One region of the Pseudomonas sp. NFACC46-3 genome, then DNA from elsewhere that is predicted to be linked to it. Evidence: riboswitches for the same ligand, from Rfam matches in the RefSeq annotation. Region 1 holds a riboswitch; the other holds the start of a gene.
The links. A riboswitch is a leader RNA that binds a small molecule or an ion and turns the genes downstream of it on or off. The one in region 1 is predicted to bind cobalamin.
Positions count from the first base shown of each region.

Region 1 (5,330 bases):
GTCATTGCCCAGCACACGCCCCACCAGGATCAGCGCCGTTCGGCGGAAACCCTTGGCCTGCACCTTCTCGGCGATATCTGCCAGTGTACCCAGCACCCAATCCTGATCCGGCCATGTCGCCCGGTGGATCACCGCAATCGGGCAGTCGGCGCCGTAGTGGGGCCGCAGTTCGTCGATGATCTTTTCCAGGTGATTGACCCCCAGGTGAATCGCCATGGTCGCCCCGTGCTGTGCCAGGTTGCCCAGTTCTTCCCCGGCAGGCATCGGGGATTTATCGGCGTAACGGGTGAGGATCAGGCTCTGGGAGATGTCCGGCAAGGTCAGTTCTGCACCCAGCAAAGCAGCACAGGCTGAGGTCGCGGTCACGCCCGGGATGATTTCGAAAGGGATGCCCAGTTCCCGCAGGCAACGAATCTGCTCGCCAATGGCGCCATACAGGCTTGGGTCGCCGGAATGCACCCGGGCCACGTCCTGGCCATTGAGATGGGCGCTCTTGATCAATTCGATGATCTGTTCCAGATGCAGCTGGGCGCTGTTGATCACCCGTTCGGCACAATGGCCTTCAAGGACGGCGGTTGGTACCAGGGAACCGGCGTAGATGATCACCGCGCAGTGGCGGATCAGTCGCTGGCCTTTGACGGTAATGAGATCCGGGTCGCCGGGGCCGGCGCCGATGAAGTAAACGGTCATGACCGGCTCCTGTGAAAGGTGGGTGAGCGTCGCCCAGATGAAGATCGCTCATGATCCTGGGCGCCGATTATCGGGATTTACGCCACGACCGCCAATGCCAACGTGCTCTTGGGCCCTTTTTGGCGAGTAATCAGCAGCGTCGCGGGCGTCGTGCCCAATTGGTCGGCCAAGGCCAGGGCGGCGCTTTCGGCGATGCCGTAGCAACCGGTTCGTTGGAAGGCGATCTCGGAGCGGTGACTGAGCCGCTGCTCGTAGCCGGCCAACTGTTCGACACTGAAGCAGGTCAGCGGCAGGGCCAGTTGCCCGGCCAGATCCAGCAGTCCTGGTTCGTCACGCTTGAGGTCGATACTGGCCAGGGCCCGTACCCGATGAAGTTCGATGCCGTGGGCCTGCAGCGTTTCGTCGAGCAAGGCCCGCAGCGTGCTGGCCGGGCAACCGCGTTGGCAGCCAAGGCCGACCACCAGTATCGGCCCGTTGCTCATGCGTCGTGGCGGGCTTGGCCGTCACGGCGAAACAGCCATGTGCTGATCAGGCCCAGGGCCAGCCAGAACGCGACGTTGGTCACTTGCGAGGCGATCTTGAATTGCGTTTCAAGCGCTTCGGGCGCCAGCATCGAGTGGACTTCAGGCTGCGGTGCACCGATGACATGGGGCACCAGCAACGTCGCCACGCCCAGCAACTTGAGCAGCCAATGCTTGCCGAAGGCGATCAGGGCGATGCCCACCGCCGTGGACGCCGCGGTGCCGATCCACCACATCTGCCGTTGGGCCAGGTCGGCCGCTGCGGTACCAGGCAGTTCCGGCGGCAGGCCAAGCGTCGGCGCCAAGACGAAAGTGGCATAACCGGCCAGGCCCCAGAGCAGGCCTTGGGACGTGCGAGTCGGCGCACGCAAGGTGTACAGGCCCGCCAGCATCAGGGCAAAACCCACGGCGACCACCAGGTTGCCGCCAGTGGTGGACAGCACGCGCTGCCAACCGTCTTCCGGCTCCCAGGCCTCGGCATCATGGGTATGAGCCGCCCCGTCGGCGTGTTCATGGACCTCGGTCGCCGGGGCCTTCTCGAAGGTTTCCGCCTGGAGAATCAGCGGCGATACCCAGAAACTTTGCAGCAGGGTCAGCAGCAGGGCGGCCAGCAAGCCGCTGAAACCAGCGGTCTGCGCGATACGCTTGATCATGGCGTCAGGTCTCAATGGCAAGGGAATGCGGCGCTGTGACGGGTATCGTGGGCGGCGTTGTGGACCGCTTCGATGTGAGAGAACCCGGCAAAATAGACCAGGCTCGCACCCAGGATCGAAGCGAAGATCGCGGCGCTCAGGCGTTGGCTCAGGGTGGTGGTGCTACTGGCGGTGCGGGCGGTGCTGCTGATGGTCGACATGGCGCTTCCCTCTGTTCTTGTTCAGTGGGTGATTCGAGCGCAATGAAACCCCAGGCGAAGGCCCGCCAGGATTCGAACAGCGCCCGCCCACCGCGGGTTGTTGGTGCATGAGTCATGGGCCGGTCTCCGGGCTCGCGAGGGGCGGGGCTTGCGCCTGGCCTGCAAGCGTCACCTTCCCATGTCCTGGGACACAGTGGTTCAGACGCTTCGCTCGCTTACCGTTGCGGGGGCAGCACCGGACTGACGTGGCCTTGGAGTAAAGCGCACGATTCACCGGTTTCCCGTTTCACCCTGTGAAGGGCACCCGTAACTAGGCGCACAGGAGAGCATGGGGAGGGGCGGGGCGTCAATGTACAAGGGCCGACGAGCGGGCTGTTGTGGCGAGGGAGCTTGCTCCCGCTGGGCAGCGCAGCGGCCCCCGGCTCTTTACGGTCGCTGCGCAACCGAGCGGGAGCAAGCTCCCTCGCCACAACAGCATCCTGCATCTTACTTGCGGAGATTGACCCGCCCCCACACCCTGCGTAGCCTTGCGCCTTCGAGGTTCTTCGGCACGTGCCGGAGCTAAGAAGGGAACGCGGTCCAAGCCGCGGCTGCCCCCGCAACTGTGAACGGTGCTGTTTCTGCAAGGCCACTGTGCATGCCCTTATTTAAACGGGCGCACGGGAAGGCGCAGCAATTGCCAGTCGAAAGATTGGCCCGCCGTCAGCCAGGAGACCTGCCTCGACACAGATTCTCACTACAACCGGGCGGGGTGATCCGGTGGCGAAATCTTCCGCGCGCGCCTGTGCCAGCGGTTGTCGTCCCGTTTGCCCGCCACCTTGCCAAAGGGCATCCGATGAAAACACTGGCCAAACTCCCCGTCACCATCGTCACCGGCTTCCTCGGCTCGGGTAAGACCACCTTGCTGCGTCACATGCTCGACAACGCCCAGGGCCGGCGCATCGCCGTGATCGTCAACGAGTTCGGCGAACTGGGCATCGACGGCGAGATCCTCAAGCAGTGCTCCATCGGCTGTACCGAAGAAGAAGCCAACGGCCGCGTCTATGAACTGGCCAACGGCTGCCTGTGCTGCACGGTGCAGGAAGAATTCTTCCCGGTGATGCGCGAACTGGTGGCCCGGCGTGGCGACCTCGACCATATCCTCATCGAAACCTCCGGCCTGGCCTTGCCCAAGCCGCTGGTCCAGGCCTTCCAATGGCCGGAAATCCGCAGCGCCTGCACCGTCGACGCAGTGATCACCGTGGTCGACAGTCCGGCCGTGGCCGCGGGTACCTTCGCGGCCTTCCCGGACCAGGTCGATGCCATGCGCAAACTCGACCCGAACCTGGACCACGAATCGCCGCTGCACGAACTGTTCGCCGACCAGCTGGCGAGCGCCGACCTGGTGATCCTCAACAAGGCTGACCTGATCAGCCCTGAAGACCTGGCCAAGGTTCGCCTGGAAGTCGCCGAAGAGCTGCCGCCGGCGGTCAAGGTCATCGAAGCCAGCAGCGGTCGCCTGCCGCTGGACGTACTGATCGGCCTGGGCGCCGGTTCCGAAGAACACATCGACGGCCGCCACAGCCATCACGATCACCACCATGACGGCGACGATGACGACCACGATCATGATGCCTTCGATTCTATCTCCATCGAGCTGCCCCAGGCCGACGAAAGCCTGTTGCTCGACGCGCTGACGCAACTGGTGGTCCAGCACGGCGTACTGCGGGTCAAGGGTTTCGCGGCGATCCCGAACAAGCCGATGCGCCTTCTGATCCAGGGCGTCGGGACGCGTTTCGACAAGCATTTCGACCGCCAATGGGGCGCTGAGGAAGCGCGGGTCACCCGCCTGGTGCTGATCGGCCAGGCGCTCGACGCCGCGCTGCTCGAAGCGCAGTTGCGCGCCGCCCTCGGCGCCTAAGCCATGCACCTGCTCAGGACCCAGCCCGGCGGTTTCGTGTCGGATGACAACATTGCCGACCTGGGGCAAACCCCCGCCGAGCTGGTGATCCTGTGCAGCGGCGATTCCAGCCTGGCGCTGCTGGCCGAAGCGGCAAAGCAGTTGCCGGGCGATTATCCGCAGTTTCGCCTCGCCAACCCGATGCAGGTGCAGAACCATGCCTCGGTGGATCTGTATTTCGAAGACGTGCTGCGCCACGCCAAGGTCATCCTGTTGTCGCTGCACGGCGGCATCGGCTATTGGCGCTACGGCATCGAGCGCCTGATGGAACTGGCCGGGCGGGGGGTGAAGCTGATCCTGGTGCCGGGGGATGATCGTCCGGACCCGGAACTCAGCGACCTGAGCAACGTGCCCTTCGAGGACCGCGATCGGCTCTGGCAGTTCTTGCGCCAGGGCGGGCTGGGCAATGCCCTGGACCTGTTTCACAACCTGGGCAGCCAATGGTTCGGCCGCGATTATCCGTGGGCCGAACCGCAAGTCCTGCCACGCACGGCCATCTATCACCCGGCGAAAACCAACGCCAGCCTCGACGATTGGCAAGCCGACTGGCAGGCCGGACAACCGGTGGCGGCGGTGCTGTTTTATCGCTCCCACTTGCAAGCGGCGAACACCGCGTTCATCGACGTGTTTTGTCAGCGCCTGCAAGCGGCGGGGCTCAATCCGTTGCCGATTGCCGTGGCGAGCCTCAAGGAGCCCGGTTGCCTGGCGCTGGTCGAAGACTGGCTGGACGCGGTGGAGGCCGGGGTGATCCTCAATACCACCGGCTTCGCCCAATCCAGCCCGGAAGCGCCGCACCTGCGACCGTTCCGTCGCAACATTGCGGTGATCCAGGCGATCTGCGCCCAGGACAACGAACCGGGCTGGCGCGCCAGCGAGCAGGGCCTGGGTCCGCGAGACCTGGCGATGCACATTGCCTTGCCGGAGCTGGACGGGCGGATCATCAGCCGCCCGATCAGCTTCAAGGACCTGGCCTGGCGCAGCGAGCGCAGCCAGAGCGACGTGGTCTGTTATCGGGCTGTGCCTGAACGCATGGATTTTGTCGCCGAGCTGGCGCGGCGCTGGACAACATTGGCGCGTTTGCCCAACGCAGAAAAACGTGTGGCGTTGATCCTCGCCAACTACCCGACCCGGGATGGGCGCATCGGCAATGGCGTCGGCCTGGACACCCCGGCAGCGGCGTTGAATATCCTGCGGGCCATGCAGGCCGAGGGGTATCCGCTGCCACCTGATTTGCCTGGGAGCGGTACCGCGTTGATCCAGCAGTTGCTCGGTGGTGTCAGCAACGACCTGGACAGCCTCGACCTGCGGCCATGTCACCAGAGCCTGG
Region 1 is NZ_FOTH01000001.1:641,132-646,461, reverse strand. It holds gene cobM (precorrin-4 C(11)-methyltransferase) at 1-690, opposite strand, end outside; gene BM300_RS02660 (cobalamin biosynthesis protein) at 768-1,172, opposite strand; gene BM300_RS02655 (CbtA family protein) at 1,169-1,864, opposite strand; gene BM300_RS02650 (CbtB domain-containing protein) at 1,876-2,064, opposite strand; cobalamin riboswitch at 2,164-2,387, opposite strand; cobalamin riboswitch at 2,586-2,802, shown strand; gene cobW (cobalamin biosynthesis protein CobW) at 2,900-3,964, shown strand; gene cobN (cobaltochelatase subunit CobN) at 3,968-5,330, shown strand, end outside.

Region 2 (5,330 bases), on a different contig from region 1:
TTTTCGTCGGCGTTCAGGAAACCGGTGAGCACATCCACGGGTTGTCCCACGGGCTTGCCGCCAGTGAACGGTACAAAAATCACTTTATAACCACTGTGGGGCTTACGGTTCCAGGACCCGTGCTGCCCGATGAACGCCCCTTCGGTGAAGGGTGCAGGCAAGCGGCTGCCTTCGGCGAAGGTCAGGCCTAGCGATGCGGTGTGAGGGCCGACGGCGTAATCCGGGGCGATGGCCTTGGCCACCAGGGCCGGATTCTGCGGTTCGACCCGCACATCGACGTGCTGCCCATAGTAGCTGTAGGGCCAGCCATAGAACGCGCCGTCCTTGACCGAAGTGATGTAGTCCGGCACCAGGTCGCTGCCGATTTCATCCCGCTCGTTCACGGCCGTCCACAGGGCACCGCTGCGGGGTTCCCAGGCCAGGCCGTTGGGGTTGCGCAGGCCCGAGGCAAATATGCGGTGATTGCCGCTGGCTCGGTCCACTTCCCAGATGGCGGCGCGACCTTCTTCGGCCTCCATGCCGTTTTCCGCGACGTTGCTGTTCGAACCGGTGGTGACGTACAGCTTGCTGCCGTCCCGGCTGGCGATGACGTTTTTGGTCCAGTGATGATTGAGCGTGCCGCCCGGCAAATCGACGACCTTGGTCGGTTGCGCCTTGATCTGCGTGTCACCGTCCTTATAGGGGAAGCGGATCAGCCGGTCGGTGTCGGCCACGTACAGGTCATTGCCCACCAGGGTCATGCCGAACGGCGAGTTGAGATTTTCCAGGAACACCGTGCGGGTTTCGGCGACGCCGTCATGATTGGCGTCGCGCAGCAGCGTGATGCGATTGGGGCTGGGCACGCCGGCACCGGCGCGGCCCATGACCTTTTTCATCACCCAGCCGCGGATGCCCTTGGAATCGTCCGGTTTGGGTGGGGCGTTGGTTTCGGCCACCAGCACATCGCCATTGGGCAACACATAGAGCCAGCGCGGATGGTCCAGCCCTTCGGCGAAGGCGACCACTTGCAGGCCTGGGGCCGGGGTGGGTTTGGCGCCGCTGGCCCAGCCGACGGCTTCGGCGATGTTGACGGTAGGCACCAGGGTCTTGTTCGGTTCAGGCAGCTTCGGCGCGGGACCGGTGCCGTCGGACACTTGCAGGGTGGACGACTCGCCACAAGCGACAAGCCCGGCGGCAAGGGCGACGATCAGGAGATGGGGTGGCTTGAGCATGCTGGCTTCCCTATGAATGCATGGAGTTATTCATAGAGAAGCGTAGACGCACGGATGGTTCAAACTGCACGCGAAACCCTGTGGGAGCGAGCTTGCTCGCGATGACGGCGTGACAGTCAAGATAGATGTTGCCAGGCGTACCGCTATCGCGAGCAAGCTCCCACAGTTCTTGAATGAGTCAGCCGTGGGCCTGTTTGAACAGCACGGCGATGCCGGGGTGATAGAAGCCGGCTTCATTGCGCAACTTGCGGTAGGCGTAAGGGAAATACCAGGCCACGGCGCAGGTGTTTTCCTTTTGCAGGTCGTCGATCATGTCCTGCAGTTCTTCGGGCGTGGCGCTCTGCTGGGCTTTTTGCGGCGAGACGAACAGGCAACCCAGCTTCAGGTCGCTGGCATAGCTGATGCGCTTGGCATCGCTGGCGGCTTCCTGCAGCGGCTGGGTCAGGTTCAGGTTGCTGACCTTGGGCCAGCGTTGGGTGGCCTGGATGAAGGTGCGCTCCTCGGTACTGGCGATAAACAGATCGGCGCTGACATTGCGTTCGCCTTCTTCATTCTGTTTGCGGGTCGGGGCATCCTGCAGCGTGACCATCTCGGCCATCCAGGCCGCGGCCGACAGCAGGCCCAGGTTGGCCCGTTCATCGAACCAGTAAGGCGTGTCGTTATCGCCGCGCACGGCGTTGTAGCGGTCGATACAGTCAAACCAACGTTCCAGCACCGGACGCAGGAATTCCAGTTTTGGATTGCTGATGATCATGCCTTGCATACATTGCCCTCTTGTTCTTGTGATATCGGGTCGTGATGCCGCTTTGATATCACTTCCCTCAGCGTGACACAAGATTGACGTCATTCCATTGATCCCGGCCAATAAACAGCGCTGGACCCGTGGCGGCTTTAATTGACGCTCCACCCCCAACCCTCTAACCTTCGCCGCTTGTTTCAGGTGCTCTGTGGCCGTGGCCGACAGAGTGAAACAGGGAAGCCGGTGAGTGCACACGAACCCGGCGCTGCCCCCGCAACGGTAAATGAGTCAAGGTTGCCTACAGGCCACTGTGTCCATGGACATGGGAAGGCGCGCAGCCCGGCATCACGCCGCTCATGAGCCCGGAGACCGGCCTGATTCATCCAACGGCATCACGGTGGGCGATGCCAGGCTTGTTGCCGTCTTTTTTTGTGCCCGCCCGCCGTTATCCAAGCCCAACGGAGAGCTCCCCCATGACCGACACCCCGGATCGCGACGAACGCCACCTGGCGCGCATGCTGCGCAAGAAAGCCGTGATCGACGAGCGCATCGCCAACTCGCCGAACGAGTGTGGCCTGCTGCTGGTGCTGACCGGCAACGGCAAGGGCAAGAGCAGTTCGGCGTTCGGCATGCTCGCCCGGGCCATGGGCCACGGCATGCAGTGTGGTGTGGTGCAGTTCATCAAGGGGCGCAACAGCACGGGCGAAGAACTGTTTTTCCGCCGCTTCCCGGAGCAGGTGCGTTTTCATGTCATGGGCGAAGGCTTCACCTGGGAAACCCAGGACCGCCAGCGCGACATCGCCGCCGCCGAAGCGGCCTGGGCGGTATCGCGCCAGTTGCTCGACGATCCTTCCGTTGGCCTGGTGGTGCTCGATGAACTCAATATCGCCCTCAAGCACGGTTACCTCGACCTCGATCAGGTCCTCAGCGATCTCCAGGCCCGCCCGCCAATGCAACACGTGGTGGTGACCGGTCGTGGCGCCAAGCCGGAAATGATCGAACTGGCCGACACCGTCACCGAGATGGGCATGGTCAAGCACGCGTTCCAGGCCGGCATCAAGGCGCAGAAAGGCGTCGAGCTGTGAGTGACACGTCCATGACGAGTCGCCATTGCCCGGCGGTGCTGATCGCCGCTCCGGCTTCGGGGCAAGGCAAGACCACCGTCACCGCCGCCCTGGCCCGTTTGCATCGCAACCAGGGGCGCAAGGTGCGCGTCTTCAAGTGTGGCCCGGACTTTCTCGATCCGATGATTCTCGAGCGGGCCAGCGGCGCGCCGGTCTATCAGTTGGACATGTGGATGGTCGGCGAGCAGGAAAGTCGTCGGTTGTTGTGGGAAGCCGCCGCCGAAGCAGACCTGATCCTGATCGAAGGGGTGATGGGGTTGTTCGACGGCACCCCGTCCAGCGCCGACCTGGCGCGGCATTTTGGTGTACCGGTGCTGGCGGTGATCGATGGCACGGCCATGGCCCAGACCTTCGGCGCCCTGGCCCTGGGCCTGGCCCGGTATCAGCCGGACTTGCCGTTCGCCGGGGTCTTGGCCAACCGCGTTGGCACCTTGCGCCACGCGCAGTTGCTCGAAGGCAGCCTGACCGAAGGCCTGCGCTGGTACGGCGCGCTGTCCCGGGAAACCGGCATCGAGTTGCCCAGCCGCCACCTCGGGCTGGTCCAGGCCAGCGAGTTGAATGACCTCGACCTGCGCCTCGACGCGGCAGCAGAGGCCTTGGCCGGCAGTTGCGAAGTGGCGCTGCCGCCAGCGGTGGAGTTTGCCGCGCCTGAGGTGATCACCGTTGAGCCGTGGCTCGCCGGGGTGCGCATCGCCGTGGCCCGGGACGAAGCGTTTGCCTTCACCTATGGCGCCAGCCTCGATCTGCTGCGGGCCATGGGCGCGCAGTTGAGCTTCTTTTCGCCGATCCATGACAGCGAACTGCCCGAGGCTGACAGCCTTTACCTGCCCGGCGGTTATCCAGAGCTGCACCACGTTGCGTTGGCCCGGAACACGCCGATGCTGGCGGCGATCCGTGCCCACCATGCAGCCGGCAAACCGTTGCTCGCCGAATGTGGCGGCATGTTGTATCTGCTCGATTCATTGACCGATGTCGAAGGCGTGCGTGCCGAGCTGCTGGGCTTGCTCGCGGGTGATGCGCAGATGCAAAAGCGTCTGGCGGCCTTGGCGCTGCAATCGGTGGACTTGCCGGAAGGCATCTTGCGTGGGCATACCTATCATCATTCGCTGACCAGCACCGAACTTGAACCGATTGCCCGTGGCCATAGCCCCAACGGCGGACGTGGGGCAGAAGCGGTGTTCCGGCAGGGGCGGATGACGGCTTCCTATGTTCATTTTTATTTTCCGTCGAATCCGAGGGCGATTGCCGCGCTGTTTGCGCCTGACCTTGAGGCCGCGAAAAGGCCATGACCGACAACGCTTTCTCCCAGGTCGAACGCGACGCAATCTACCGCGCCATCGCCGAGCGCCGTGACATGCGCCACTTCAGCGGCGGCACGGTCGAACCGGCCTTGCTGCGCCGGCTGCTGGAAGCCGCGCACCAGGCCCCCAGCGTCGGCCTGATGCAACCTTGGCGGTTTATCCGCATCAGTGACCGCGCCTTGCGCGGGAACATCCAGCAGTTGGTGGAAGAAGAACGCATCCGCACCGCCGAGGCCCTCGGCGAGCGCAGCGATGAATTCATGAAGCTCAAGGTCGAAGGCATCAACGACTGCGCCGAGGTGCTGGTGGCGGCGTTGATGGAGGATCGCGAGCGGCACATCTTCGGTCGCCGGACCTTGCCGGAAATGGACCTGGCCTCGCTGTCCTGCGCGATCCAGAACCTGTGGCTGGCGGCCCGCGCCGAAGGCCTGGGGATGGGCTGGGTGTCGTTGTTCGATCCCCAGGCCCTGGCCGATCTGCTGGGCCTGCCAGCGGGCGCCAAGCCGTTGGCGATACTCTGCCTGGGTCCGGTCGAGGCTTTTTACCCGGCGCCGATGCTCGCCCTGGAAGGCTGGGCGCAACCGCGTTCGCTGAATGAACTGCTCTATGAAAACCAGTGGGGCGTGCGCCCATGAGTGTGGCCTTGCTCACGGTCGCCGCGGTGGCGCTGGACGCGCTGCTGGGCGAGCCCCGGCGCGGGCATCCGCTGGTGGCGTTCGGCGGTTTTGCCTCGCGGATCGAACAACGTTTCAACTCCGGTGGGCGCGGCTGGCGCAGCCATGGGGTGACGGCGTGGATCATCGCCGTGGTGCCGTTGACCTTGCTCGCCACGGCCCTGTCTTGGGCGCCCATGGTTGGCTGGCTGGTGGAGATCCTCGCGCTGTACTGCGCCCTCGGCCTGCGCAGCCTCGGCGAACATGTCGAACCGGTGGCCCAGGCGCTGCGCAGTGGCGAT
Region 2 is NZ_FOTH01000003.1:35,156-40,485, reverse strand. It holds gene BM300_RS05695 (PQQ-dependent sugar dehydrogenase) at 1-1,211, opposite strand, end outside; gene BM300_RS05690 (hypothetical protein) at 1,390-1,974, opposite strand; cobalamin riboswitch at 2,133-2,343, shown strand; gene cobO (cob(I)yrinic acid a,c-diamide adenosyltransferase) at 2,424-3,035, shown strand; gene BM300_RS05680 (cobyrinic acid a,c-diamide synthase CobB) at 3,047-4,363, shown strand; gene bluB (5,6-dimethylbenzimidazole synthase) at 4,360-5,010, shown strand; gene cbiB (adenosylcobinamide-phosphate synthase CbiB) at 5,007-5,330, shown strand, end outside.
Region 2: linked by a shared signal. The riboswitch ahead of cobO (cob(I)yrinic acid a,c-diamide adenosyltransferase) and the one ahead of cobW (cobalamin biosynthesis protein CobW) in region 1 are both predicted to bind cobalamin.